DNA from 4 places in the Streptomyces sp. RLA012 genome. Region 1 is predicted to be linked to each of the others. Evidence: riboswitches for the same ligand, from Rfam matches in the RefSeq annotation. Region 1 holds a riboswitch; each other region holds the start of a gene.
The links. A riboswitch is a leader RNA that binds a small molecule or an ion and turns the genes downstream of it on or off. The one in region 1 is predicted to bind S-adenosylmethionine.

Region 1 (6,850 bases):
CACCTCACCGATGGAGAACCGCGGGTCGAGCGAGGCGTACGGGTTCTGGTAGACGAGCTGGGCCCGTCGGCGCAGTTGCCTGGCCTGTGCGCCCCGAGCGGTCGTGACATCGGCGCCGTCGAACAGGATGTGTCCGGCGGTCGCGTCGGTCAGGCGGAGCACCAGGCGGGCGGTGGTGGACTTTCCCGAGCCGGATTCGCCGACCAGAGCGAGGGTCTGGCCGCGGTGGAGGGTGAAGCTGACGTCGTCGACCGCGCGCAGCGTCCGGGACTCGGCGCCCGCGCGGGGCAGCCGGAACTCCTTGACCGCGTTGCGGACCTCGACCAGCGGCGCCTCCTCGGTGGCCGGAGGCGCCGAGACCCGGGCACGGGGGCGGGCGGTGGCCAGGCTCGGCGCGCTGGCCAACAGCCGTCGGGTGTAGTCGTGTTGGGGGTCGGCGAGGATGCCGCGGGTCGGACCGGCCTCGACGACCCGTCCCTGCGACATGACGACGAGGCGCTGTGCCCGGTCGGCGGCGACTCCGAGGTCGTGGGTCACCAGCAGGATCGCGGTGCCCAACTCCTCCGTGAGGCCCTGCAGATGGTCGAGGATGACTTGTTGCACGGTGACATCGAGCGCGCTGGTCGGCTCGTCGGCGATGATCAGCTTCGGTTTCGCGGCGATGGCGACGGCGATCAGGACCCGCTGCCGCATTCCGCCGGACAGTTCGTGCGGGTACTGCTGTGCGCGGGTCGCCGCGTCGGGCAGGCCGGCCTGGTCCAGGACGGCGATCGCGCCCGACGGCGCGGAGCGGCGGGTCGCCAGCCCGTGGATGCGCAGCACCTCGGCGACCTGTTCGCCGATGCGTTTGACCGGGTTGAGCGACACCGACGGGTCCTGGGGGACCAGGCCGATCTGTGCGCCGCGTACGGTGCGCAGCTCCGCTTCCGTCAGCGAGGCGAGGTCGTGCCGGCCGAAGCGGATCGTGCCGGCGTCGATGCTGCCGTTCGGTGCCAGGAGCCGGGTGATCGCATGGGCGGTGGTGCTCTTGCCGGATCCGGACTCGCCGACCACCGCGGTCACTTCGCCCGGACGTACGTCGAGGTCGACGTCCCGCACCGCCTGCACGGTGCCGCCGCGGGTGCGGTAGGACACCGACAGGCCGCGTATCTCCAGCGGGACGCCCTGCCCGGGGTTCGGGCCGGTGCCTGGTGTGGTCGTCAGGTTCTCACCCGTTCCGGGTTCGTTCGTCACCTGGCCGGTCATCGCTGCCGGGACCATTCGCCGTCCAGCGCCCTTGCGATGCGGTTGGTGGCCAGCACGGTCGCGGCGATCGCCAGCCCGGGCAGCGCGGTGAGCCACCAGGCGTTGGCCAGGTAGTTGCGGCCGTCGGAGATCAGCGTGCCCCACTCCGGCGCCGGTGGCGGGGCTCCGTAGCCGAGGAAGCTCAGCGCGGACACGGCCAGGATGGAGGAGCCGAAGTCGAGGGTGGCCAGGACGATCACCGGACCCGCGGCGTTGGGCAGCACGTGCCGACCCAGCACCGAGAACCAGCGGGATCCGCACGAGTGTGAGGCCTCGACGAAGACCGCCTGCCGCACCCGCAGCACCTCCGCCCGCGTCACCCGTGCGAAGCCGGCGACGCTGGCGATCCCGACCGCGACCGCCACCTTCACCGTCCCGTAGCCCAGCGCGGTGACCAGGGCCAGGGACAGGAACAGCGCCGGGATCGACAGCAGTACGTCGACGAAGCGCATCAGCACGTCGTCGACCCAGCGTCCGACGAACCCGGCGACCAGACCGAGCAGGCTGCCGACCACGAAGGCGACCGCCACCGCGATCAGCGTCGCCTTCAACGACAGCTGCGCACCGTGGACCACCCGGGAGAACACGTCGCGCCCCAGTTCGTCGGTGCCGAACCAGTGCGCGCCGCTCGGGCTTCGGAAGTTCTGGGACGGCACCCCCCTCAGCGGATCCCGCGAGGTGAACAGCCCCGGCCGGAACGAGGCCAGCACCACCAGTACGACGACGAGGACCGACAGCAGCAGGCCGGGGCGCCGCAGCACGAACCGCAGGACCCGCCGCACGTCGACGCGGCGCCCCGATCCGGGGCCGATTCCCGGATCGACCGGTCGCGCGAGGCCGAGTGCGGCGCCGGTGGCGTCGTCGACGAGACCCTGGCTCTGGCTCATGCGAAACCCGCCTTCCTGCCCGAGGCCACCACGATCCGCGGGTCGAGCAGCGGATAGACGAGGTCGACGATCAGGTTCGTCACTACGAAGATCAGTGCCCCGAACACCACCACCCCCTGGACCAACGGGATGTCCTGGGCCGTGACCGCGGCGGCCGTCACCCGGCCGAGGCCGTCACGCGAGAACACCGTCTCGACGACCACCGAACCGGCGATCAGCTGCCCGACCAGGAGGCCGACGACCGTCAGGGCCGGCAGGGACGCGTTGCGCAGCGCGTGCCGCAGGTGGACCCGCCAGCGGCCGGCGCCCTTGGCGCGGGCGGTCTCCACATAGGCCTGATCCAGCGCGGTGAGCAGGCTCTTGGCCAGTACCTGCGCAACCTGCGCACCGGTCGGGATCGCCAGTGTCACGGCCGGCAGGATCAGTCCCCGCAGCCCGTCGTTGCCGAAGGCCGGGAACCAGTGCAACCGGAAGGAGAACGACTCGACGAGCACAAGCCCCACCCAGAACGTCGGGACCGACACTCCCAGCGGCGGCAACGACAGCAGCAGCTGCCGCAGCCACCGCCGCGTGGTGTAGGTCGCCAGCACCGCCAGACCGCCGCCGAGGACCACCGCGAGCAGCAGCGCGGCACCGGTCAGCTGCAGGGTCCCCGGCAGTGCGTCGGCCAGCGTCGAGGCCACCGGCCGACCGGTGGAGACCGAGTCGCCGAAGTCCCCGCGTACCACCTTGCCGAGGTGGTCGGCGTACTGCACCAGCACCGGCTTGTCGAAGCCGTACTGCTGCCGCAGCGCGGCGATCTGCGCCGGATCGATCTGGGCCGAGTCCGATCCGGCGCCGGCCATCGCCGAGACCGGATCACCGGGCAGGTAGTCCAGCACGAGGAACGACACCGTGTAGGCCGCCCACAGCACGCCGATCGCCTGGGCGAGACGTTTGATCACATAGCGGCGCATGTGCTAGCCGATCCAGGCGTCGTGCAGCTGGACCCGGCTGGAGGCATCGAAGTCCAGGTTGTGCACCTTCTTCGACACGCCCAGCTGAGTCTGCAGTTCCACCACCGGCACGACGTACGCGTTCCGCACGATCAACTGCTGTGCTTCGCCTGCCAGTTGCTTCCGCTTGGCCGTGTCGGTCGTTGCCGCCTGCCGGGTCAGCACTGAGTCCAGCGGGCTCGCCGACAGGCGATAGGCGTTGGCCAGCCCGGTGGAGTACAGGGTGCGCAGGATGTCCGGGTCGGCCCGGGTCAGGTTGCCCCAGAGCGCGTCGTAGTCACCGGACTGCTGCGTCTGGGCGAGCTGGGAGATCTGCAGCTGCTTGAGCACCACGTCGATGCCGACGGCCTTGAGCTGCTGCTGGATCAGCTCCAGCGTCGGCTGGTTCGTGGCCGAGTTCGCGAACCACTTGACGGTCAGGCTCAGCCTGGTGCCGTCCTTCGAGCGGACACCGTCGCCGCCCGCCTTCCAACCGGCCGAGTCCAGCAGGGACTTGGCCTTGGCCGCGTCGTAGGCCAGGTCCGTGTTCAGATCCTCGTAGTCCGGCGTGGTGCGCGCCAGGACGCTGGTCGCCGGCTGGGTGCCGGTCGGGAACACGGTGTCGGCGATCTGCTGCCGGTCGATGGCGTACAGGATCGCCTGCCGTACCTTGGCGTCCTTCAGGACCGGGCGGGAGTTGTTCAGCCCCAGGTTGAACACCGCACCGGGATTGGCCCGCCGTGCCAGGTTCACCGGGCCGCCCTTCAGCGCCGCCTCGTTGGCCTTGCCGACGCTGCTGATCGCGTCGACCTGACCGGACTGCAGACCGCCGGCGCGCACACCGGCCTCGGGCACCACCTTGAACACGAGCTTGTCCAGATACGCCTCGCCCTTCTTGCTCCACCGCGAGGAACCCCAGGCGTATCCGGTGCGCTTGGCCAGGGTGATCGACTGGTTCTGCACATAACTCTTCAGCGCGAAGGGCCCGGATCCGACCACTCCCTGGCTGCACTTCTGCTGCGGGGTCCTCTTCACACTCGCCGACGACTCGATGCCCAGCGAATGCGTCGAAGTGGCCTGCAGGAACTGCGCGTTGGGCTGCTGGAACTTCACGCGGACGGTGAGTGGGTCGACCACGGTGGTGCTGTCCACGCCGCTCAAGTAGCCCTCGGCCAGGGTCCCCAGGGCGCCGAGCTTCGGCACCGCGTCGAAGTTGTCCTTGACCACCTGCGCGGTCAGCTCGGTCCCGTCGCTGAAGGTGACACCTGATCTGAGACGGAAGGTGAACGTCGTCGCGTCCGAGCTGATGGCCCAACTCCTCGCCAGCCAGGGCACGATCTTGCCGGTCCTGGGGTCCTGGTCGGTGAGGGAGTCCACGATCTGCCGCACCGAGTAGATGGTGTCGTTGCTGGCCACCTGCTGCGGATCCACGCAGCCGGCATCGGAACCCACCGCGAAGGTCAAGGTGCCACCGGACTTCGCCCGGCCGCTGCCGCTGCCGGTGTCGGAGTCGTCGCCGCCCGACCCGCAGGCGGTCAGCAGGACGCTGGTGGTCAAGAGGGCGGCCAGCACCGCCCATCGGGTGGGTCGGAAATCCGGATGTGCTGTCACCGAGGATTCTCCTACTCGTGTCACCAGGCACGGGATGCCGTGCGGATCACGGCCGCGCGTGGGTGCGCCGCCCCGGCCGGTGCAACTCCGACGACGGGGCAGTGCTGTTCAGGCGGGAGTCAGAGGGGAGTCAGGCAGGAACGGGTGTCGGCGGCTGCGGAACATGTCCGTGCACACCGACAGCACCGCGGGAGGCCACGGGGAGGTGCCTGCGGGAGCCACGGGCGACGACGGACGTCAGTCGGCCCTGGGGAAGGCGATCAGGCGTGACAGAGGCAGCTGGTGAAGCGCTGCAGATCGATGTGGCGTCGGCGCGAGAATCGGGAGAACACCGTCGCGGCCACGAGGGAGGCACGTGAGGCACTCAGGTCACTGTTGTGTTGCATGCCGGTCCTCCCCATCTCCGGCCCCGGCCAAGGGGCCTCGCGCTTGCAGAGATCGTCGGTGACCCTGCCGGGCTTTCACCTGGAGCACCCCACCGCGTCGGAGGGTTGCCGGTCAGCAAGCCAGGGCTTGACGCTGACACTCGATGCCGATCGTGATCGTACGGAGCGGTGCTGTCGTACGTCAATGGCGGCATTGGTGATCACGGGGCGAACATCGCCTGGTGCGGCACTAGGAACGATGCGCGCGCAGCCGTACTCGATCGAGGAGCCGGAGCCCGTCGCCGGTCGTGAACCACCGGGTGTGGTCCACCAGATACCGGTACGCCAGATCGGCATTGGCCCGCGATCCGGTGACGCCGTGGAAGTAGCCCAGCTCGGAGAGGGCGAACTCCGCGTGCACGAGCGGCAGCAGTTCGGGCAGGGCAGCCGACTCGGCGGGGCTCAGCGGGCGTACCGAGGTGTACCCGTCGAGGAGCGCGTCCACGTCGTCCGGGCGGACGGGGCGGGACGGGTCGAGCCACTGGACGGTGTTGCGCTCGATGGCGGTCGCGAGGTCGTGGACGGCGGTCGTGCGGTCGCTGAGGCCGAAGTCGAGGACGGTCGAGACCGTGCCGGTCGCGGGGTCCCACAGGAGGTTCGAGGCATGCCAGTCGTTGTGCGTCCACAGCGGTGCGAGGCGGCCGAGGTGGGGCAGCAGACGCCGGTGGAAGGGAAGATGGACCGCGCGCAGGTCCGCCCGCCAGGGACGGCCCGCCAACGCCGCCACCAGTGCCGGTCGCTCGGCCGCGTACGCCTCCAGCGCGGCCTCGGGGTCGACCGCCGCGAAGACGCTGAAGGAGGAGACGAGGGGCTGTGGGCGCCGCCTCGGGGCGCCGAACCCCTCCGCCGCCAGATGGAGTTGGGCCAGTGCGGCACCGGCGGCCCGGGCATGGGCCACGGACACGAACGGCGACCACGACAGCGCGTCCCGGTAGAGATCCGTCCCCGTTCCGGCCGTGTGGACCTCGTACACCCACTCCCCGCGCGCCTCGGCCCCCAGCACCTCCACGACCGGCGCACCCCGGTCTCGCAGATACCGCAGGAAGGCGTGCTCCTCGGCCAGACCTTCCAAGGTGCGTACGTCGCGGTGGTGCCGTTTCACGAAGAGCCGTCGTCCGCCCCGCTCGACCAGGGCGGCCGCCGACAGCGGGCGCGGGCTGCGCCACAGTACGCGCACGGAACCGACGACGGCCTCGACCTCCGCCTCGGTGAGCGGCGGCCAGTCGGGGGCCACCGGTTCCGTACCCATGCCGTGGGCCAGGAGCTCGCTCATCCGGCCGTCACCTCGCTCTCCACCCGGCTCGCCCGGCCGCTGAGGGCGTCCAGCAGCCGCCGCTCGGTCGCCGCGAACTCCGGTTCGATGAGGGCGTCGAGGCCGCGCGGGCCGGAGCGCGGCACCTCGATGCGCTCGACGACCGTGGCCGGGCGGGGCGAAAGGACATGCACCGTGTCGGCGAGCAGGACGGCCTCACGAATGTCGTGCGTGACCAGTACGACGGTCCAGCGGTAGCGCTGCCACATGTCGGCCAGCCACAGCTGCATCTCCGTGCGGGTGAGCGAGTCCAGCGCCCCGAACGGCTCGTCGAGCAGCAGCACCGGCCGCTCCAGAACGACGGTGCGCAGCAGCGCCGCGCGCTGCCGCATACCGCCGCTGAGCTGGAAGGGATAC
Region 2 (6,850 bases), 1.6 Mb from region 1:
GCTGGACGACCTGCGGCGGGTCTTCCCCGGCTTCTGACCCGCCGTGCTGTACGGGCGCCCTGTACGGGCAAGCTGTACAGGCGGGCTTGTACAGGCGGGCCGGGTCACCGCCTGCGCCCGGGCTACTTGCTCAGCCCCTCGGGGGTCACTTCACCCTCCAGGGGCGTCCCGGGGTCCGCGCCGGGCTCCGGTACGGGTGGCAACAAGTCGTGCAGCGCCTCGTACCGCTGTGCGCAGGCCGTCTGGGCGATGGCCTGCGAGACGGCGTCGGCCAGCGGACCCGTGGACTCGCGCAACAGGCGGCGCGCCTTGTCGGTGAGGGCCACCTCGATGCCGCGCCGGTCCCCGCACGCCGAGCGCCTGGTGATCAGGCCCGCGTGCTGCAGGCAGGCCACCTGATACGTCAGCCGTGTCTTGGGGCGGCCGAGCAACTCCGCGATCCTTGTCATCCGCAGGCTGGAGCCGGGCTGGTCGGCCAGCAGGCACAGCACCAGGAACTCGTCGTGCGTGACATCGAGGCTGTCCTTGACGCGGGCACGCAACTGCTGCTCGATCGCCCCGGCCGCCGCCAGCAGGCGCATCCAGGCCCGCAGCGGGGCGGGCAGCAGCTCGCCGTCGCCCGTCGGCTCATGTTCGGGCAGATCAGCGGGGGTGGATGAGTCGGCCATGGTGTCACAGTCTACCGGTTGTCCAAATTTGAAGAACCGGCTAGCGTGGGGTCATCCAAATTTGGATGATCGACGTTGTCCCCGTAGTCCCCGGGTGCCGCGCGCTTCCCTGTGTCGCACCTTCGTGCGTCGTAACACCGTGGGTCGTCTCACCGCTGTGCACCGCTCGTAACCGTCTGGAGAACACTCATGACCGTCGCTGTCGAAACCGGCCTGTGGCAGCTCGACTCCGCCCGTACCACCGTCGCGATCAAGCACAAGACGATGTGGGGCATGGTCACCGTGAAGGGCACCTTCACCGGCGTCACCGGAGAGGGCGAGGTACAGCCCGACGGGACCGCCAGTGGCACCATCACCATCGATGTCGCGTCCCTGGACACCAAGAACGCCAAGCGGGACAAGCACCTCCGTTCCGCCGACCTCTTCGACGCGGACCGGCACCCCACGATCACCTTCGCCGCCCGTAACGCCGCTCCCGGCGCGGACGACACCGTCGAGATCGGCGGACAGCTGACCGTGCGCGGTATCAGCCGGCCGCAGCCCGTCACCGGCCGGGTGACCGAGGCGAGCGCCGACACCGTCACCCTCACCGCGGAGTTCACCGTGGACCGCGACCAGTTCGACATGGGCTGGAACCAGATGGGGATGCTCCGCGGCCTGACCACCGTCATCGGCACGCTCGTCTTCACCCGCGCCAAGGCCTGAGCCGGCCCGCCGCCAGCGCGGCGGCAGACAGCGCTCGTCCGGCTCCACGGTCCGCCGGATGCGGCGGCCGATGCCGCGCAGCTGCAGCTCTCCTCGTCGGTCGGCCAGTGCGGCTGCGGCGGTGTTCCCCTGTGCGCGGCGATCCCCGCCGGGATCCCGGGGACGTCCGGCTGACCGGCTGACCGGCTTACCGGTTGTCCCCGGGAGGGCGCGGAAGAGTGCGGAAGAGTGCGGATCAGTTCGGCAGGGTTCGGCAAGGCCTCCGTCGCACCGTGGTGCGGAAGGCCGGGTGGGTGCCGAGTCGACGTACGTAGTCCTGGAGATGCCGGTACGGGAAGAGGGCGTCCGGCGCGTCGAGTTGGGTGAGGGCCACCCAGAGGTCGACGTCCGCGGCCGTCAGCTCGTCGCCCAACGCGTAGGTCCGCGAGGCGAGTTGCCGGTCCAGTGACTCAAGTGCCGCCGCCCGCGTCTCCGGCCGCGCGGCCGAGGTGACGTCCCGGTCGAGACGGTCACGGAAGGCGTCGATGTCCGCGGCGAGCGCCGGTGGGTGCAGCCGGGGGAGACGGGCGTCGTCGCGGCACGGCAGCAGCCCGGCGAGGTCGTGCAGGATGTCGGGCGTGTGGTTGCTCACGATACGTCCGCTCCAGCGGTCGCACAGCGCGGGCACGGTGAGCGGACCGTCGTAGTGGTGCCAGGTGGCCTCGTACGCGCCGCGCAGTGCGGCGAACGAGTCGGAGGCCCCGGTTGTCTCGCCTGTCTCCGTTGTCTCTCCTGCCCCCGCCGTCTCGGCTGTCTTGGTGGGGAGCTCCAGCAGTGTCGTGGCGACCGACTCCTGCAGACCCAGCAGATCGAGGGTGATCGAGACGCGCAGCGAGCAGGGACAGCCCTCGGAGAGGTACAGCTGATAACGGTGCGGCGCCGGGTAGAACCCGCCGGCCAGGCCCACGCCGATCCGGCTGTGGACGCGGTGCGGGCGAGCCGGTGCGGCGGCGCCCCGCAGGCCCGCGCCAACCACCCCCGGAACGCGCGTGGTTGACGTACACGTGCCGGAGGTACCTGCGGTCGAACTGAGCGAAACTGTCTCGGGCATGACTCTCCTGGGAACGACGAAGCCCCGGCCACCTCGTGGGCGACAGCGAACGAAGAGGACGAAGGGGGCGAGGGGAGGCGAGGGGAGTGACTGCGCTGACGTACGGAGGGACCGGTCCGGATCGTGAGACACGACGGACCGGACGGATCTAGTACGCGCTGGAGACCCGCTGCAGATCGATATGCAGACGCCTCGTCAGACCGTTCGTGCCCTTCCCGGTCATTCCCACCGCTCCCATGTCCGGGGCTCGCGAGAAGCGAGACCACGCTTGCCCCGCCGCTCCGGCGGGACCCGGTCGTCACCCGGGGCACCCCGTCGCGGTGGAAGGGTTGCCTGTCAGCGGGCCGGGGCCGATAACCGCGTCGTACGGGAAATCCCGTGCGACGGGCGCTGACGATCGTGACCGTCCTCGTCAGTCTCCGTGCGGTGCGTGTAGGCGTCAAGAAGGCCTGTGCGCGGTCTCACGACGTGGTCATTCGGGCCGGTGAGCGTTGACAAGCACCAGGGGCCATGCCTAACTTACGCCGCATTGGACCGGAACGACTCCGGTGCACGTGAGGCCCCACGGGGCGGAATGGTGACGGTGACCGCGATGTACGCAGCCGAGGGGACGACCGCTCCGCGGTGTCACGGCTGCCCCGGCGCCGCACTGTGTTGTACCAACCGCCGCGCCCGCTGTCTCTGTCAGGCCTGACCGCTTCCGCCTGCGAGGCATCGAGCCTCCGAACGGCCGAATCTCCGAACGGCCGAAACTCCTCCACGAACCGCGACCGAACCGCGACCGAACCTCGGACGTTCACCGTCTGAGGCGGGGACGTTCGACGTCCGAACCTCTGGCCGTCACCGTCGCTCCGGCACGCCGTCGAGGAGATTCCCCCTCCGTACCCGCCGTATCTCCGTATCTCCGTACCTCCTGACATCCGTCTGTCCCCGCGCGCACTGTCGTCGTCGTCCGGGCCGCGGCGGGGTGTCCGCATTCGTTGGAGCCCTCCATGAGTGAATCCCTGGGCTCCGCCGTGCCGTTGAGCACGGCGGAGCCTCGACCGGCGGTGGCGCAGCGCGTACTGCCGCTGCGCCACCCGGGCCGCTGGATCGCCTCGGCGATCGTGCTGGTCGTGGTCGCCCAGATCGTCCACGGGCTGGCGACCAACCCCTTCTTCCAGTGGGACCGCTTCCCGTACTGGTTCCTGCGGCCGACGATCCTCGACGGGTTGCTCATCACCCTCGAAGTGACCGCCTACAGCGCCCTGTTGGGGCTGCTCGGCGGCATCCTGCTCGCCCTGGGCAGGCTCTCCGGGAGTCCGGTCCTGCGCGCGGTGAGCTGGGTGTACATCTGGCTGTTCCGCTCGGTGCCGCTCATCGTCGTACTCCTCTTCCTGTACAACTTCAGCGCGCTCTACCAGACGCTGAGCCTCGGCGTCCCGTTCGGCCCCGCCTTCTTCACCTTCGACGAGTCCCGGCTCGCCACCGACATGGTGGTCGCGGTCGTCGGACTGAGCCTCAACGAGGCGGCGTACGCGGCCGAAGTGGTGCGCGGCGGGATCCTCTCCGTCGACCAGGGCCAGCACGAGGCGGCCTCGGCGCTCGGGCTGCCGAAGGGCTATCAGTTCACGAGGATCGTGTTCCCGCAGGCGCTGCGCTCCATCACCCCGAACTACGTCAACCAGCTGATCGGCCTGATCAAGGGCACGTCGCTGGTCTTCTACGTCTCGTTGCTCGACCTCTTCGGCTCGGTGCAGAGCATGGGCAGCACCTACTCCGGCGACATCGTGCCGCTGCTGCTGGTCGCCACCGTCTGGTACCTGATTCTCACGAGTGTCGTCTCCGTCATCCAGTTCTACGTCGAGCGGTACTACTCGCGGGGCGCCCTGCGCACCCTCCCGCCGACCCCTTTGCAGAAGGTCCGCTCGGGTCTCCGTGACCTGCGGGCCCGGGTCCGCGAGGAGGCGGCGTCATGACGAACGAGACCTTGGACATACGTCCGGCCGCGGTCGAGGTCCACGACGTGCACAAGTGGTACGGGACCCAACGCGTCCTGAACGGCGTGGAGTTGACCGTACGTCCGGGAGAGGTCACCGTCGTCCTCGGACCGTCCGGGTCCGGCAAGTCCACGCTCCTCAGGGTGATCAACCATCTGGAGAAGCCCGAGATCGGCCATGTCAGCCTGAACGGCGAGCCGATCGGCGTCCGCCGGCACGGCAAGCGCAGCGAGATGGGGGTCCCCCCGGCCGAAGGCTGGGGGAGGCTCAAGGAGCTGAGCGAGCGGGCCATCCGGGTCCAGCGCAGCCGCATCGGCTTCGTGTTCCAGAACTTCAACCTGTTCCCGCATCTGACGGTGCTCGACAACGTCGCGGCGGCGCCGGTGGCCACCGGCAGGCTGGGCAAGCCCGAGGCCCAGGAGCTGGCACGCACCCTGCTGCGCCGGGTGGGACTCGCCGACAAGGCCGCCGCCTATCCCCGTCAGCTGTCGGGCGGGCAGCAGCAGCGGGTGGCGATCGCCCGCGCCCTCGCGCTACGGCCCGGCGTCATCCTCTTCGACGAGCCCACCTCCGCCCTCGACCCCGAGCTGGTCGGCGAGGTACTGGCCGTCATCAAGGACCTCGCCACCAGTGGTACCACCCTCCTCATCGTCACCCACGAGATCGGCTTCGCCCGTGAGGTCGCCGACCGGATCGTCTTCCTCGACGAGGGCCGGATCGTCGAACAGGGCCCGCCCGCCGAGGTGTTGGACCACCCGAAGCACGAACGGACCAGGGACTTCCTGAGCAAGGTCCTCTGAGCCCCCTCCCGTACAGCCCACCGCCACAGCCACCGTCACCGCTATCTCCATCACTGCCACCGCCAACGTGCCCATCGCCATCGCCATCCCCATACACCGAACAAGGACAGCCATGCGCACCCTCACCCTCCGCAGCAGACTCCTCCGTGGCCTCACCGTGTCCACCGCCGTCGCCACCCTCGCCACCGGGCTCGCCGCGTGCGGGGGCGAGAGCGACGCGGCCACCACCTCCGGCAGCGCCGCGGTCGGCACCGTCACCGTGGGCGCGCTCTCCAACGGCGCCGCCCAGCAGACCGACCTCAAGGTGTCCGAGGTCAAGTCCATCAGCGCCGAACTGCCCAAGTCGGTGGCGAAGAGCGGCACGTTGGTCGTAGGGGTCGGCGCCCTGCCCGCCGGTTCTCCGCCGCTGGCGTACGTGGGCCAGGACCAGAAGACCCTCACCGGCGCCGAACCCGACCTCGGCAGGCTGGTCGCCGCGGTCCTCGGGCTGAAGCCGGAGGTGAAGAACTCCACCTGGGAGAACCTGTTCGTCGGCATCGACAGTGGCAAGGTCGACGTCGCCTTCTCGAACGTCACCGACACCGAGGAGCGCAAGAAGAAGTACGAGTTCGCCTCCTACCGGCAGGACAACCTCGGCTTCGAGGTGCTGAAGAAGAGCACCTGGAACTTCGACGGCGACTACCGGAGCCTGGCCGGCCAGACCGTGTCCGTGGGCGCCGGCACCAACCAGGAGAAGCTGCTGCTGGAGTGGAAGGCCAAGCTGGCGAAGGAGGGCAAGAAGCTCACCGTCAAGTACTTCCAGGACAACAACAGCGTCTACCTCGCGCTGTCCAGCGGGAAGATCGACGCCTACTTCGGGCCCAACCCCGGTATCGCCTACCACATCACCCAGGTCGCCAAGACGCCCAACCCGACGCGCAACGCGGGCAAGTTCTCCGGCGCGGGAGCGACGCTCCAGGGTCTCATCGCGGCCACCGCGAAGAAGGACAGCGGGCTGGCCAAGCCGGTCGCGGACGCGATCAACCACCTGATCGAGAACGGCCAGTACGCGAAGTGGCTCGCCGCCTGGAACCTCTCCAACGAGGCCGTCGGCACCTCCCTGGTCAACCCGCCCGGCCTGCCGCTCGACAACTCCTGACCGCCTCGGGGGACCAGATCCGTTCCCGGACATCCGAACCGCTCCCCGGAGGCCCGACGCCACCATGTCCACCTTCGCCCGACCCAACCCGCAGCAGAGCCCGGCAGCGCCGCATCTCCTGGACAACCCCGCGTGGGCCGCGCTGACCGGCCCGCACGCCTCCTTCGCCGAGCGCGTCGGACGCGCCGCCCGCTACCCCCTGGACGTCTCCCCGTTCACCGCCCTCGCCGACCCGGCCGACCCACGCGCCTGGGACGACCTGGCCACGCTCGTCGGCCCCGGCACCGTCACACCCGTGACCGGGGTGCGGTCGGCCCCGGACGGATGGGAAACCGTGCAGCACGGCCAGGGCGTACAACTGGTCGACACCGCGCTGCACGCCCGGCCCGCCCCCGAGGCGGTGCGGCTCGGACCGGACGACGTCCCCGAGATCCTGGACCTGATCGCCCTGACCGAACCGGGTCCCTTCC
Region 3 (6,850 bases), 6.0 Mb from region 1:
TGCCCGGCGTCGACGGCGGGACCAAGGCGCCGATGGGTGTCGCCGACTGGATGATGGCCTTCAAGAAGAACGGTCACCGTGAGCAGATCGGCACGTTCCTCGACTACGTCTACGACCGGCAGAACGTGCTCGCCTTCTCCCACGAGTACGACCTGCTGCCGGTCACCACGTCCGCGTCCGACGCGATGGCGGCCGACCGGAACGACGCGGAGCTCATGCCGTTCCTCGACGAGCTTCCCTCCGCCCGGCTCTACCCGGTCGGCAAGACCTCCTGGGCCGCCGTCAGCGCCGACATCAAGAAGCAGATCGGCAAGGCGGTGTCCCCGGACGGCAGCCCGTCCGGTGTGCTCGGGTCGCTCCAGCGGGCGGCGACGGCGGCGGACGGTGTGAGTGCGGGGCGGTGATGTCGGTGGCGGGGGATACGGTGCTGTGCCATGGACGAGCCGAATAGGCTGAGCGGGAGGGAGCAGGCGATCCTCGCCATGGAGCGGCGCGGGTTCGCGGGGCCCGGGGCCAAGGAGCGGGCGATACGCGAACAGCTGGGGCTGGCTCCCATCCGCTACTACCAACTCCTCAACGCCCTCCTCGACGACCCGCGGGCCCTGGCCCACGACCCGGTGACGGTGAACCGGTTGCGCCGGGTCAGGGAGTCCCGCCGAACAGAACGCTGACGCCGGCCCCGACGAGAAGTTCTTCGCCCCCGCCGCCCCTACCCTCCCCCAAGCTCTCGGCTTCGCTCGAGCAGGGGGGACCCCCCGTCATCCCTGGGGGCTCCGCCCCCAGACCCCCGAGATCGGCCTGAACGGCCTCGTCCTCAAACGCCGGACGGGCTGAGTGGCGCGGACCGGGGTGGAGATGGCTGCTGGGGTGGGTGGGGTGCGGCCTCCGGTCTTCTCCTCAAACGCCGGGTGAGCCGGGGTTCTCAGGGGCGCGGGGAACTGCGCGATCAGCCCCCACCGGCCCGCGGACAAGCAAACCCGGCGGGCGGGGGATTCGGGGCGGAGCCCCGCCGTGGGGGTGCGGGGAACTGCGCATGGATAGGGTCGGTGTATGGGCAGCCATTCGGAAACACCGGGATCCCCGGACGCCACGGAACCCTTGCCGACCTCGGAGACCTCGGAGACCTTGGAGACCCAGGCGATCCCGACGACCCCCGCGGGACGCGACGGTCTCGACGCCATCCTCACCCGGCCCGACCGGGCCGTCATCGCACTCGACTTCGACGGAACCCTCGCCCCCATCGTCGCCGACCCGGAACAGGCCCGCGCCCACCCCGCCGCGGTCCCCGCCCTCGCGGCCCTCGCCCCGAAGGTCGCCTCCGTCGCCGTCGTCACGGGCCGCCCGGCGGGCGTCGCGGTCCGCCACGGCGGCTTCGCGGGCGTCCCGGGTCTCGACCATCTCGTCGTCCTCGGCCACTACGGCGCCGAACGCTGGGACGCCCGCACCGGCACGGTCACCGCCCCCGCCCCGCACCCCGGCGTCGCCGCCGTCCGTGCCGAACTGCCCGGGGTCCTCGACGAGAACGGCGCCTGGCAGGGCACCTGGATCGAGGAGAAGGGCCGCGCCCTCGCCGTCCACACCCGCCGTGCGGCGGACCCGCAGGCCGCGTTCGAGGCCCTGCGCGAACCCCTCGCCGCACTCGCCACCCGGCACGGTCTGATCGTCGAACCCGGGCGGATGGTCCTCGAACTCCGTCCCCCGGGCATGGACAAGGGCGTCGCCCTCCTGGAGTACGTCCGCGAGGTCCACGCCGAAGCCGTCCTCTACGCAGGCGACGACCTCGGCGATCTCCCCGCCTTCGCCGCCGTCGAGAAACTCCGCTCGGACGGCGTCCCCGGGCTCCTCGTCTGCAGCGGCAGCTCCGAGGTCAGCGAACTGGCCGAACGCGCGGACCTGGTCGTCGACGGCCCCGCGGGAGTCGTACAGCTGCTGACGTCACTGGCGGCGAAGATCGACTGACGCCCCGCTCACACGTCTCCCGCCTGCTCCTGCCTGCTCCTCCTGCTCCTGCCTGCTCCTCCTGCTCCTCCTGCTCCTCCTGCTTCTTCTACTTCTTTTATTTCTTCCGCTCCTCCAACGCCCGCAGCTGCTCCAGGAACCACTGCGCCGGAGGCAACGCCGTAGCCGCCGCGGCGAGCCGTTTCGTGCGTTCGGCACGCTCCCCGCCCGACATCGACAACGCCTCGTGCAGCGCACGCGCGGTGCCGACCACGTCGTAGGGGTTCACCCCGACCGCGTCCTCGCCCAGCTCCTCGTACGCCCCCGCCTCCCGCGAGAGCACCAGCACGCAGCCCTCGTCGGAGACGACCGGCACCTCCTTGGCGACGAGGTTCATGCCGTCCCGGATGGGGTTGACGAGGGCGACGTCGGCCAGCCGGTACGCGGCCAGCGAGCGCGCGAAGTCGTCCTTGACGTGCAGGACGACCGGGGTCCAGTCCGGCGTCCCGTACTGGGAGTTGATCTCGGTCGCCACCCGCTGGACCTCGGCCGTGTAGTCGCGGTAGACGGCCAGGTCCTGGCGGGAGGGGTAGGCGAAGGCCACGTGGACGACGCGCTCGCGCCACTCCGGGTGGTCCTCCAGCAGCTGCCGGTACGCCAGCAGGCCTCGCACGATGTTCTTCGACAGCTCGGTCCGGTCGACCCGCACGATCGTCTTCCGGCCCTCCCCGATCTGCTCACGCAGTGTGGCCATCCGCTCGCCGACGTCCGCCTCGTGCGACCGCCGCCGCAGGAAGTCCGCGTCCGCCCCGAGCCCGTGCACGCCGATCCGGGTGTCGCCGAGTCCGCCGACGATCGCGGTGGCGCAGGCGGTGAACGCGTCCGCCCAGCGGTGGGTCAGGAAGCCGAGCCGGTCCGCGCCGAGCATGCCGCGCAGCACCTGTTCGGCGATGTCGTCGGGCAGCATCCGGAAGTAGTCGAGCGGCGCCCAGGGGGTGTGCGAGAAGTGGCCGATGCGCAGGTCGGGGCGGAGCTCCCGCAGCATGCCCGGCACCAGCGTCAGGTGGTAGTCCTGTACGACCACCACCGCGCCCGGCGCCGCCTCGTCGGCCAGCGCCTCGGCGAACGCGCGGTTGTACGCCTCGTACGACGCCCACTGGCGCCGGAACTCCACGTCGAAGACCGGCTCCAGCGGGGTCTGGTACAGCATGTGGTGGACGAACCACAGCACCGAGTTCGCGATGCCGTTGTACGCGTCCGCGTGTACGTCGGCGTCGATGTCCAGCATCCGTACGCCGTCCTCGCCGACCCCGCGCCGGACCGCCTCGCGGTCGCCGGCGCCGAGCGCCGCGCACACCCACAGGGCCCCCGCGTCCGGCCCGATCGCGGAGAGCCCCGAGACCAGCCCGCCCCCGCCGCGCCGGGCGCGCAGCGAGTCGTCGTCCTGGATCTCGTAGGTGATCGGCCCGCGGTTGGATGCGACGAGGATGCCGTGGGCGCCTTGCGTTGAAGCGGGGGAAGCCATGCCTCGAAACTTAGCCCCGCATGGAAACGCTCAAACGTTCCCTTCAGCCGTATGCCGTCCGCGGGTCGGTGGGGGTCGCTCGCGCCCACGCGGCGGAGCCGCATATGTGTCACAGCCCCGCGCCCCTTGCGGGGGTGCCTTACGCGGCCCTTCGCTTCTGGTACTCGGCGATTTCGGCCATCGGGGGACGTTCCTCCGTGTCGACCGAGTAGGTACGCGGCTCGAAACCGTCCCCGCTCCGTTCGAACTGGGTGAGCGCCGGACGGATGAGGTGGCCGCGGGCCAGCCGGAGCTGGGCGGTGCGGTAGATCGCGGCGGACATCCGGCCCAACGCCTGCCCGTCCTGGTGGCGGTGCTTGCGTACGCCCACGTCGACCTGGGCGAGCGCGTCCAGGCCCACCAGGTGCAGGGCGTCGACCAGCATGCCCAGCTCGATGCCGTAGCCGACGGGGAAGGGGAGCTGTTCGAGCAGGGAACGGCGGGCCGCGTACTCCCCGCCGAGCGGCTGCACGAAACCGGCCAGCTGCGGCCAGTGCATGTTGAGCAGCGGGCGGGCCATGAGTTCGGTGACCCGGCCGCCCTGACCGGCGGCACCGCCCAGCGGACGGTCGTACATTCCCTTGACGAGGTCCACGCCCGGCTCGGTGAGCAGCGGCCCCACGATCCCGGAGACGAAGTCCGACGAGAACTCCTTCAGGTCCGCGTCGATGAAACAGACGATGTCCCCGCTCGTCACCAGGAGCGAGCGCCACAGCACCTCGCCCTTGCCGGGCAGGGTCGGGATGCGCGGCAGGATCTCGTCCCGGTGCACCACGCGCGCGCCCGCCGCGGCGGCCACCTGCGAGGTGCGGTCGGTCGAGCCGGAGTCGACGACGACGATCTCGTCGACGAGGGGCACCTGCTGCATCAGGTCGTGGCGGATGACGGCGACGATCTCGCCGACCGTCTCCTCCTCGTTCAGCGCGGGCAGCACGACACTCACCGAGGAGCCCGTGACCCGTTTGGCGGCCATGAGTTTGTGGAGCGGGCGATCGGTCACGGACCAGGAGCGATTGCTCAGCCAGCGCTCGACTTCCTTCAGCACGGTCTGCGGCTCCTCACTGTCTGATCACCCGGTGTCACGGTGTGATCCATCTCGCGGTTCGGACGACTATCTCAACTGTCCTGGCCTTCGGTTACAGTCTTGAACAACGCGGATGACCATCGCATTGCGTAGATCGTTCCGCGCCGAAGACCAACAACCGAATACCGCTCATCCAGAGGGGCAGAGGGATACGGCCCGATGAAGCCCCGGCAACCCTCCGGTCGGTTCTTGTCACGTCGATGTGGCGAGGCTCCCGGCTCGGGAAGGTGCCAAATCCGTCTTACGGCGAAGTGCGTCGTGAGAAAGATGAGGAGAAAGGGCCTCGCCTCCATGGCTGCGCAGACTGTTGCAAGCACCACGAACTCCGTCCCGGACGACACCACCAGCGTAGACGGCGTCGATCTCGGACCCGCCGTCGCGCTTTCCTGCCGCGAGTGCGGCCACCGTGTGCCGCTCGGCCCGGTGTTCGCCTGCGAGGAGTGTTTCGGCCCGCTGGAGATCGCGTACGACTTCTCGGCCTACGAAACCGAAGAGCTCCGCAAGCGCATCGAAGCGGGCCCCGCGAACATCTGGCGGTACGCGGCGCTGCTCCCCGTCCCGGCCGACGTCGCCGACAAGCCGAACATCAACCCCGGCTGGACCAAGCTCGTCAAGGCCGACAACCTCGCCCGCGAACTGGGCGTCGAGGCCGGAAAGCTCTTCGTCAAGGACGACTCCGGCAACCCGACGCACTCCTTCAAGGACCGCGTCGTCGCCCAGGCCATCGAGGCCGCCCGCGCCTTCGACTTCACCACCCTCTCCTGCTCCTCCACCGGCAACCTCGCCGGCGCGGTCGGTGCCGCCGCCGCCCGGGCCGGCTTCCGCTCCTGCGTGTTCATCCCGCACGACCTGGAGCAGGGCAAGATCGTCATGGCCGCGATCTACGGCGGCGAGCTCGTCGGCATCGAGGGCAACTACGACGACGTGAACCGCTTCTGCTCCGAGCTGATCGGCGACCCGGCCGGCGAGGGCTGGGGCTTCGTCAACGTCAACCTGCGGCCGTACTACGCGGAGGGGTCCAAGACCCTCGCGTACGAGATCTGCGAGCAGCTCGGCTGGCGGCTCCCCGACCAGCTGGTCATCCCCATCGCCTCCGGCTCCCAGCTCACGAAGATCGACAAGGGCCTGCAGGAACTGATCAAGCTCGGGCTGGTCGAGGACAGGCCGTACAAGATCTTCGGTGCGCAGGCCGAGGGCTGCTCGCCGGTGTCCGTCGCCTACAAGGCCGGCCACGACGTCGTACGGCCCCAGAAGCCGAACACCATCGCCAAGTCGCTCGCCATCGGCAACCCCGCCGACGGACCGTATGTGCTGGACATCGCGCGGCGGACCGGCGGTGCCGTGGAGGACGTCAACGACGAGCAGGTCGTCGACGCGATCAAGTTGCTCGCGCGGACCGAGGGCATCTTCGCCGAGACCGCGGGCGGGGTGACGCTGGGGGTCACCAAGAAGCTGATCGACAACGGGCTGCTGGACCCGACACTGACCACCGTCGTCCTGAACACGGGTGACGGCCTCAAGACGCTGGACGCGGTGGCCGGTACGGGGCTGACGGCGACCATTCGTCCCAGCCTGGACTCCTTCCGAGAGGCCGGCCTCGCGTAAGGCCCGGCTCGGAAGACCAACAGCCCCGCGCCCCTCTGGGGTGCTACCCGACCGGAGGTCACAAGGAATGAGCGTCAACGTCCGCATCCCCACCATCCTGCGCACCTACACCGGTGGCAAGGCCGAGGTGACAGCCGAGGGCGGGACCCTCGGGGAGGTCATCGCGGACCTGGAGAAGAACCACACCGGCATCGCCGCACGCGTGCTGGACGACCAGGGCAAGCTGCGCCGGTTCGTCAACGTGTACGTGAACGACGACGACGTCCGCTTCGAGCAGGGTCTGGAGACGACGACGCCGGACGGCGCGGGCGTCTCGATCATCCCGGCCGTCGCCGGTGGCTGACCGTCAGGCGCGCCGTTACCCAGGGTGAGATCATTACCCTTGGTAATGCCAATCACTGTGAGTTCATCGAATTGCCCCCTCCGTGAGAGAAACGGAGGGGGCAATTCTGCATGGTTGAGCACGGTACAGTTGGGGAACCCGCTCCACTTCGCGTACCGGGCGCATATGAGTTCGCGCCCGAAGTCCGACAAGAAGTAGCCAAAGTACCCCGCATCTTTGAGCCTTATACGGCTTTTATGGGGCCCGACTTGCCCTAAATCTTTGCAAATTCTCCCTATATTTCCGATCAGTCGTGCCCTGAATTCTCGTCCGATTG
Region 4 (6,850 bases), 8.0 Mb from region 1:
AGAAAACCAGCCGTGATCACCGCGATCGTGCTCATCAAGACCAGCGTGGACCGGATCCCCGAGATCGCCGAGTCGATCGCCGCGCTGGACAGTGTCAGCGAGGTCTTCTCCGTCACCGGTACGTACGACCTGATCGCCATGGTCCGGGTGAAGGCCCACGACGACCTCGCGGACGTCATCCCCGGCAAGATCAGCAAGATCCCCGGCGTCGAGGCCACCGACACCCACGTCGCCTTCCGCACCTACTCCCAGCACGACCTCGAAGCCGCTTTCGCCATCGGCCTCGACAACTGACTCCCTGGTCCTCAACCGCGGGACCCGAGGCTTTCAGGGGCGCGGGGAACTGCGCGACAAGCCCCCACCGGCCGACAGCCGAAAGACTGCGGGCGGCCGGGGGAATCCGGGGCGCAGCCCCGGCCTCAGGGGCGCGGGGAACTGCGCAACCAGCCCCCACTCACCCGCAGACGAACAACCCGGGGCCGAGGGCGGAGCCCAGACCGCCTCAGGCCGTCGGCACGCAGCGGCCGTCCTGCGTGCGGTAGTTCCACTTCGCCCCGTCCCGCACCAGTTCCTTCACGGCCCGCACAAAGCGCTCCACGTGCTCGTCGGGCGTACCGGCCCCGAAGCTGACACGGATCGCGTTCAGCGACTTCTCCCCGGGCGCCGCCTCGGGCGCACCGCACTCGCCCTGCGTCTGCGGATCGCTCCCGAGCAGCGTGCGCACCAGCGGATGGGCGCAGAAGAGCCCGTCGCGCACCCCGATGCCGTACTCGGCGGAGAGCGCGGCGGCGAAGTGGGAGCTGTTCCAGCCCTCGACGACGAAGGAGATGACGCCCACGCGCGGAGCGTCGTCCCCGAAGAGGGACAGCACGCGCACCTCGGGCACCTCGGCCAGCCCCTCCCGCACCGCGCGGATCAGCTGCCGCTCACGTGCGACAAGCGTGTCGAAGCCCGCCTCCGTGAGGGCCTTGCAGGCGGAGGCGATGGAGTAGACGCCGATCACGTTCGGCGAACCGGCCTCGTGCCGGGCGGCACTCTCGTACCACTCCACGTCCACTCCCCCGTCCGTACGCCGCGTGACCTTGCGGCTGGCGCCGCCGCCCGCGAGGTACGGCTCGGCCTCGCGCAGCCAGTCGGCGCGCCCCGCGAGGACACCGGAGCCGAAGGGCGCGTACAGCTTGTGTCCGGAGAAGGCCACCCAGTCGACGTCCAGGTCGCGGACGGACACCGGGTGGTGCGGGGCGAGCTGCGCGGCGTCGAGGACGATACGGGCGCCGTGCGCGTGCGCGACGGCGGCCAGCTCGCGCACCGGCCACACCTCGCCGGTGACGTTCGAGGCGCCGGTCACACAGACGAGGGCCGGGCCGTGCGGGTCGCGCTCGGCGAGGGCGCGTTCCAGGGTGGTGACGGCCTGGTGCGGGGTGCGGGGCGCGTCGAGATAGGTGACCCGTGCGTCCTTCCACGGCAGCAGCGAGGCGTGGTGCTCGGTCTCGAAGACGAACACCTCGCAGTCGGCCGGAAGGGCGGCGGCGAGCAGGTTGAGCGAGTCGGTGGTGGAGCGGGTGAAGACGACCTGGTCGTCCTCCCGGCAGTCGAGGAACTCGGCGACGGTCCCGCGGGCGTTCTCGAAGAGGTCGGTGGACAGCTGCGAGAGGTACCCGGCGCCGCGGTGCACGCTGCCGTAGTACGGGGCGTACGCGGCGACGTCGTCCCAGACCCGCTGCAGGGCCGGGGCGCTGGCGGCGTAGTCGAGCGCGGCGTACGTGACGTCGCCGCCGGTGACGAGCGGGACGGTCACATCACGTCCCAGAACGGGCAGTGGGGCACAAACGGACTGGTCGGCGGCAGCGAGGGAGACAGACATGGCGAGCTCCTGTGAGAGGCAGGCGGAAGCACCGCGCGAGCCGGGTGCACGGGGGTACGGCGGTGGTACGGCTCAGCGCGGGAAAGAAAGGAAAAGGGTGTGCGGAAGCGGGGCTCTACGCCCTACCGCATTCGCTTGCTCACAGAAGGCTCCCTCGAACGACCAGGACCCCTGGGCTGTGTCCACTCGAAAGAGGGCGAGGGGTCCGCGCTTGCCGTAGACCTCGCTGCCTACGACCTGGTCTTCACCCGGGGCACCCCGCCACGGACGGAGGGTTGCCGGACAGCCGGCCGGGGCCTGATGGCTGTCGCTCATGACCTGATATCGCATCCTGCCACACGATCTTCCGACCGCAACCCCGCTGTCCGTATACCGGGACGACGGAGTTGCGGTCGGAGATCAGGGGCCTCGCCGGAGGCCTACGCCTGGCTGGCCGCCACCCAGCGCTCCAGCGTCCGTTCCGCCGCCCCGGAGTCGACGGCCTCCGCCGCCTTCGCCATCCCGGCCCGCAGCTGGTCCGTGAGCGGCGCGTCGGTCGGGGACAGCGCGACCAGGGCCGCCGCCGAGTTCAGGAGCACGGCGTCCCGTACGGGCCCCGTCCCGCCGCTGAGCAGCCGCCGGGCGACGTCCGCGTTGTACGAGGCGTCGGCCCCGCGCAGGGCCTGAACGGGGACGAGGTCGAGGCCGACGTCACGCGGGTCGAAGCGCTCCTCGGTGACCTTCCCGTCGCGGACGATCCAGACCTTCGACGTCGACGTGGTGGTCAGCTCGTCCAGCCCGTCGTCACCGCGGAACACGAGTGACGAATGGCCGCGCTCGGCGAAGACACCCGCCACGATCGGCGCCATCCGGGCGTCCGCGACCCCGACCGCCTGGGCCCGCACCCGCGCCGGATTCGTCAGCGGACCGAGAAAGTTGAACACCGTCCGGATCCCCAGCTGCCCCCGCGCCGCCGCCACATGGCGCAGCGCCGGATGGAACTTCACCGCGAAGCAGAAGGTGATCCCGGCCTCCTCGGCCACCTCGGCCACCCGCTTCGGCGTCAGCTGCAGATTGACGCCGAGCTGCTCCAGGACGTCCGAGGCACCGGACGCCGAGGACGCGGCCCGGTTGCCGTGCTTGACGACCTTGGCGCCGGTGCCGGCCACGACGATGGACGACATGGTGGAGATGTTCACCGTCTTCGCGCCGTCACCGCCCGTCCCGACGATGTCGACGGTCTCTCCGGGCACCTCGATCACATTGGCGTGCTCGTACATCGTGCGGACGAGGCCGGAGATCTCCTCGACGGTCTCGCCCTTGGCCCGCAGCGCCACCACAAAGCCGGCGATCTGTGCGTCCGTCGCCTCGCCGCTCATGATGCGGTCCATCGCCCAGGCCGTGTCGTCCGCGCTCTGGTCGCGGCCGTCGAGCAGGCCGTTCAGCACCTCGGGCCAGGAGCGGTCCGCCGTGGTGTCGCCTCCAGCGGGGTTCACAGCGCTCATGGTCGCTCCTGGGTTCGTAGAGGTACGCGGATGGACGTACGCAGACGGGCTCGCCCCCGCGTGCGGGGGTGGGTCCACCCTATCCAGCCGGGGGCACGGCAAAGAGCCCCCGTCCGGGCAATGGACGGAGGCTCTTGCCGTGGCGATCAGTGGCGACCGGTCAACCGGTCAAAGGATCAGTGGTGGCCGTGGCCGCTCGTGATCTCCTTGTACTCCTCGACCGTGGGCTTGGGGATCTGGTTGTCCTCCCCGTAGTAGCCCTCGCTGAGCTTGGCGCGGAGCTTCTCGGTGCCCTTGACCTTGCGCTCGACACCGTTCTCGTCGACCGTCGGGCCGATCTCGGCGGGCTGGTACTGCTCGTGCGCGGTGAGCGTGTGCAGGGCCTCGGGGCCGAGCGGCTCGTGCACCTCGATGAACTCACCGTGCGGCAGGCGCTTGATGATGCCCGACTCGCGGCCGTGCAGCACCTTGTCCCGGTCGCGGCGCTGGAGGCCAAGACAGACCCGCTTGGTGATCACGAACACGATGACCGGCAGAACGAAGAAGCCGATGCGCACGAACCAGGTGATCGAGTTGATCGACAGGTGGAAGTGCGTGGCCCAGATGTCGTTGCCGCCACCGATGAGCAGGACGAAGTACCAGCTGATCCAGGCGGCGCCGAACGCGGTCCGGGTCGGGACGTTGCGCGGGCGGTCCAGGATGTGGTGCTCGCGCTTGTCGCCGGTGACCCAGGACTCGATGAACGGGTAGACCGCGATCGCGACCAGGACCAGCGGGAAGATCACCAGCGGGATGAACACACCCAGGACGAGCGTGTGACCCCAGACGTTGATCTCCCAGCCCGGCATCACACGGATCAGGCCCTCGGAGAAGCCCATGTACCAGTCGGGCTGGGCGCCCGTGGACACCATGTCCGGGCGGTAGGGGCCCATGGTCCAGATCGGGTTGATCGAGGCGATCGCCGAGACGGCCGCGATGACACCGAAGACCAGGAAGAAGAAGCCTCCGGCCTTGGCCATGTAGACCGGCAGCAGCGGCATGCCGACGACGTTGTTGTTCGTCTTTCCGGGGCCCGCGAACTGCGTGTGCTTGTGGTAGAAGACCAGGATCAGGTGGCCGACCACCAGGCCGAGCATGATGCCCGGCAGCAGCAGGATGTGCACCGAGTAGAAGCGGGCCACGAAGTCGCCGCCCGGGAACTGCCCGCCGAAGAGGAAGAACGACAGGTACGTGCCCACGATCGGCACGGACAGGACCGCGCCCTCCATGAAGCGGACACCGGTGCCGGAGAGCAGGTCGTCCGGGAGCGAGTAACCGGTGAAGCCGGTGAACATGCCCAGGACGAACAGCAGGAAGCCGAACAGCCAGTTGACCTCACGCGGCTTGCGGAACGCACCCGTGAAGAACACGCGCATCATGTGCACGAACATGCCGGCGAGGAAGATCAGCGCCGCCCAGTGGTGGATCTGCCGGATCAGCAGACCACCGCGCACATCGAAGGAGATGTGCATGGTCGAGTTGAACGCCTCGGACATCAGCTGGCCCTGCAGCGGGACGTAGCTGCCGTGGTACTCCACCTCGTTCATCGACGGGTGGAAGAACAGGGTCAGATACACACCCGTGAGGATGATGATGATGAAGCTGTAGAGGCAGACCTCACCCAACATGAACGACCAGTGGTCGGGGAAGATCTTGCGCATGTTGGCCTTGGCCAGGGAGTAGATCCCCAGGCGGCCGTCGGCCCAGTCGGCCACCCGCTCACCGGCGGGCGCCTTCTCGCGCGAGCGCGAGTCGGAGGTGGTGGTAGTGCTCATCCGCGCTCCCAGAAGGCAGGACCGACGGGCTCTTCGAAGTCGCCGAGCGCTTCGAGGTAGCCCTGTTCGTTCACACCGATGCGCAGCTGCGGCAGGGCGTGACCGGCCGGGCCGAAGATCACTCGGGCACCGTCGGAGAGGTCGAAGGTGGACTGGTGACAGGGGCAGAGCACGTGGTGCGTCTGCTGCTCGTACAGGGAGATCGGGCAACCGACGTGGGTGCAGATCTTCGAGTACGCCACGATGCCCTCGTGCGACCAGGCGAGCTCACGCTTGTCCTTGATGTTCGCCGGCTGGAGCCGGACGATCATCAGGGCGGCCTTGGCGATCTCCATCTGGAAGTCCTCGTCGTGCTCCTCCAGGCCCTCGGGCTTGACGAAGGTGAGCGAGCCGACGGCCACGTCGGAGGCGCGCAGCGGCTCGTTCGTGTTCATGTTGACGAGGAGCTTACCCTTGGACCAGAGCGTGTGGCGCAGCTTGGTGCCGGGCAGCGGGCCGAGGTCGCGCAGCAGCATGACGCCGGAGAGCGGGAACAGGGCCAGCGCACCGAACATCGTGGTGCGGATCAGCTTGCGACGGCCGAGCGCGGACTCCTTGGCACCCTGCTTGAAGTCGGCCAGGACCTGGGCCTTGACCTCGGGCTCCGCCTCGATCGGGTGACGCTCGGCGGGAATCTCCACGTCGGACATCAGGGTGCGGGCCCAGTGGACCGCGCCCGCGCCGATCGCGAAGAGCGCCACACCGAGGGTCATGCCCAGCGCGAAGTTCAGCGCGCTGATGTGCCCGATCGGAAAGACGAAGATCGACTTGTCCTTCGGGATCGCCACGTACGAGGCGATGAAGCCGACGGTGGCCAGCATCGACAGCGTGAACAGCATGGCGACGACACGCTCGGACCGCTTGGCGGCCCGCTCGTCGATGTCCTGGATGCGGTGCTCGTGGGGCGGCAGGCCCGGGTCCGCGAACGGGTCGGTGCCGTCCTCGACGGCTACCGCACCGTGACCGTGTTCGTCGACCTGCGCAGCGGGCAGGTTCTCTTCTGGAATCTCTTGGCTACTCATGACTTCTTGGCCTTTGCGGTCCGAGCGGCGACCCAGACGGCGACGGCGACCAGGGCGCCGAGACCGAAGACCCAGCCGAACAGGCCTTCGCTGACCGGCCCGAGGCCACCCAGATCGAGACCGCCGGGGCTCTCGGTGTCGTCACCGTTGACCGCGTCGAGGTACGCGATGATGTCCTTCTTGTTCTTCTCCGACAGCGTGGTGTCGGGGAAGGACGGCATGTTCTGCGGGCCGGTCTGCATGGCCTCGTAGATGTGCTTCGGGTCGACACCCTCAAGGTCCGGCGCGAACTTGCCGTGCGTCAGCGCGCCGCCCTTGCCGGTGAAGTTGTGGCACTGCGCGCAGTTGGTGCGGAACAGCTCGCCACCCTTGGCGATGTCCGCGCCCTCCGGGCTGACCTGGCTCTTCGTCGGGATCGTGGGACCGGCTCCCAACGAGGCGATGTACGTCGCGAGCTGGTCGATCTCGGCCTGCGAGTAGATGACCTTCTTGGCCGGGATCTGAGCGCCCGGCTGCTGGGCCGGCATACGGCCGGTGCCGACCTGGAAGTCGACCGCCGCGGCGCCCACACCCACCAGGCTCGGCCCGTCGGAGGACCCCTGCCCGCCGGTTCCGTGGCAGCTGGCG

Region 2: linked by a shared signal. The riboswitch ahead of RV986_RS09045 (putative leader peptide) and the one ahead of RV986_RS01625 (putative leader peptide) in region 1 are both predicted to bind S-adenosylmethionine.
Region 3: linked by a shared signal. The riboswitch ahead of thrC (threonine synthase) and the one ahead of RV986_RS01625 (putative leader peptide) in region 1 are both predicted to bind S-adenosylmethionine.
Region 4: linked by a shared signal. The riboswitch ahead of RV986_RS37870 (aminotransferase class V-fold PLP-dependent enzyme) and the one ahead of RV986_RS01625 (putative leader peptide) in region 1 are both predicted to bind S-adenosylmethionine.

What each region holds. Positions count from the first base shown of each region.
Region 1 covers NZ_JBWDPA010000002.1:281,297-288,146, reverse strand. Annotated here, with positions in the region: gene RV986_RS01645 (dipeptide ABC transporter ATP-binding protein) at 1-1,260, opposite strand, end outside; gene RV986_RS01640 (ABC transporter permease) at 1,242-2,171, opposite strand; gene RV986_RS01635 (ABC transporter permease) at 2,168-3,127, opposite strand; gene RV986_RS01630 (ABC transporter substrate-binding protein) at 3,131-4,756, opposite strand; gene RV986_RS01625 (putative leader peptide) at 5,017-5,142, opposite strand; SAM riboswitch class IV at 5,177-5,290, opposite strand; gene RV986_RS01620 (phosphotransferase enzyme family protein) at 5,372-6,454, opposite strand; gene RV986_RS01615 (ABC transporter ATP-binding protein) at 6,451-6,850, opposite strand, start outside.
Region 2 covers NZ_JBWDPA010000002.1:1,907,561-1,914,410, reverse strand. Annotated here, with positions in the region: gene RV986_RS09065 (maleylpyruvate isomerase family mycothiol-dependent enzyme) at 1-37, shown strand, start outside; gene RV986_RS09060 (MarR family winged helix-turn-helix transcriptional regulator) at 123-668, opposite strand; gene RV986_RS09055 (YceI family protein) at 858-1,373, shown strand; gene RV986_RS09050 (glutathione S-transferase C-terminal domain-containing protein) at 1,609-2,388, opposite strand; gene RV986_RS09045 (putative leader peptide) at 2,612-2,686, opposite strand; SAM riboswitch class IV at 2,723-2,868, opposite strand; gene RV986_RS09040 (amino acid ABC transporter permease) at 3,456-4,421, shown strand; gene RV986_RS09035 (amino acid ABC transporter ATP-binding protein) at 4,418-5,242, shown strand; gene RV986_RS09030 (ABC transporter substrate-binding protein) at 5,355-6,380, shown strand; gene RV986_RS09025 (GNAT family N-acetyltransferase) at 6,445-6,850, shown strand, end outside.
Region 3 covers NZ_JBWDPA010000002.1:6,303,938-6,310,787, forward strand. Annotated here, with positions in the region: gene RV986_RS29010 (extracellular solute-binding protein) at 1-404, shown strand, start outside; gene RV986_RS29015 (DUF3263 domain-containing protein) at 435-671, shown strand; gene otsB (trehalose-phosphatase) at 1,051-1,959, shown strand; gene RV986_RS29025 (alpha,alpha-trehalose-phosphate synthase (UDP-forming)) at 2,057-3,463, opposite strand; gene RV986_RS29030 (glucosyl-3-phosphoglycerate synthase) at 3,603-4,547, opposite strand; SAM riboswitch class I at 4,713-4,860, shown strand; gene thrC (threonine synthase) at 4,878-6,191, shown strand; gene RV986_RS29040 (MoaD/ThiS family protein) at 6,259-6,534, shown strand.
Region 4 covers NZ_JBWDPA010000002.1:8,247,118-8,253,967, reverse strand. Annotated here, with positions in the region: gene RV986_RS37880 (rhomboid family intramembrane serine protease) at 1-16, shown strand, start outside; gene RV986_RS37875 (Lrp/AsnC family transcriptional regulator) at 13-294, shown strand; gene RV986_RS37870 (aminotransferase class V-fold PLP-dependent enzyme) at 503-1,864, opposite strand; SAM riboswitch class IV at 2,067-2,183, opposite strand; gene trpD (anthranilate phosphoribosyltransferase) at 2,284-3,348, opposite strand; gene qcrB (cytochrome bc1 complex cytochrome b subunit) at 3,525-5,162, opposite strand; gene qcrA (cytochrome bc1 complex Rieske iron-sulfur subunit) at 5,159-6,223, opposite strand; gene qcrC (cytochrome bc1 complex diheme cytochrome c subunit) at 6,220-6,850, opposite strand, start outside.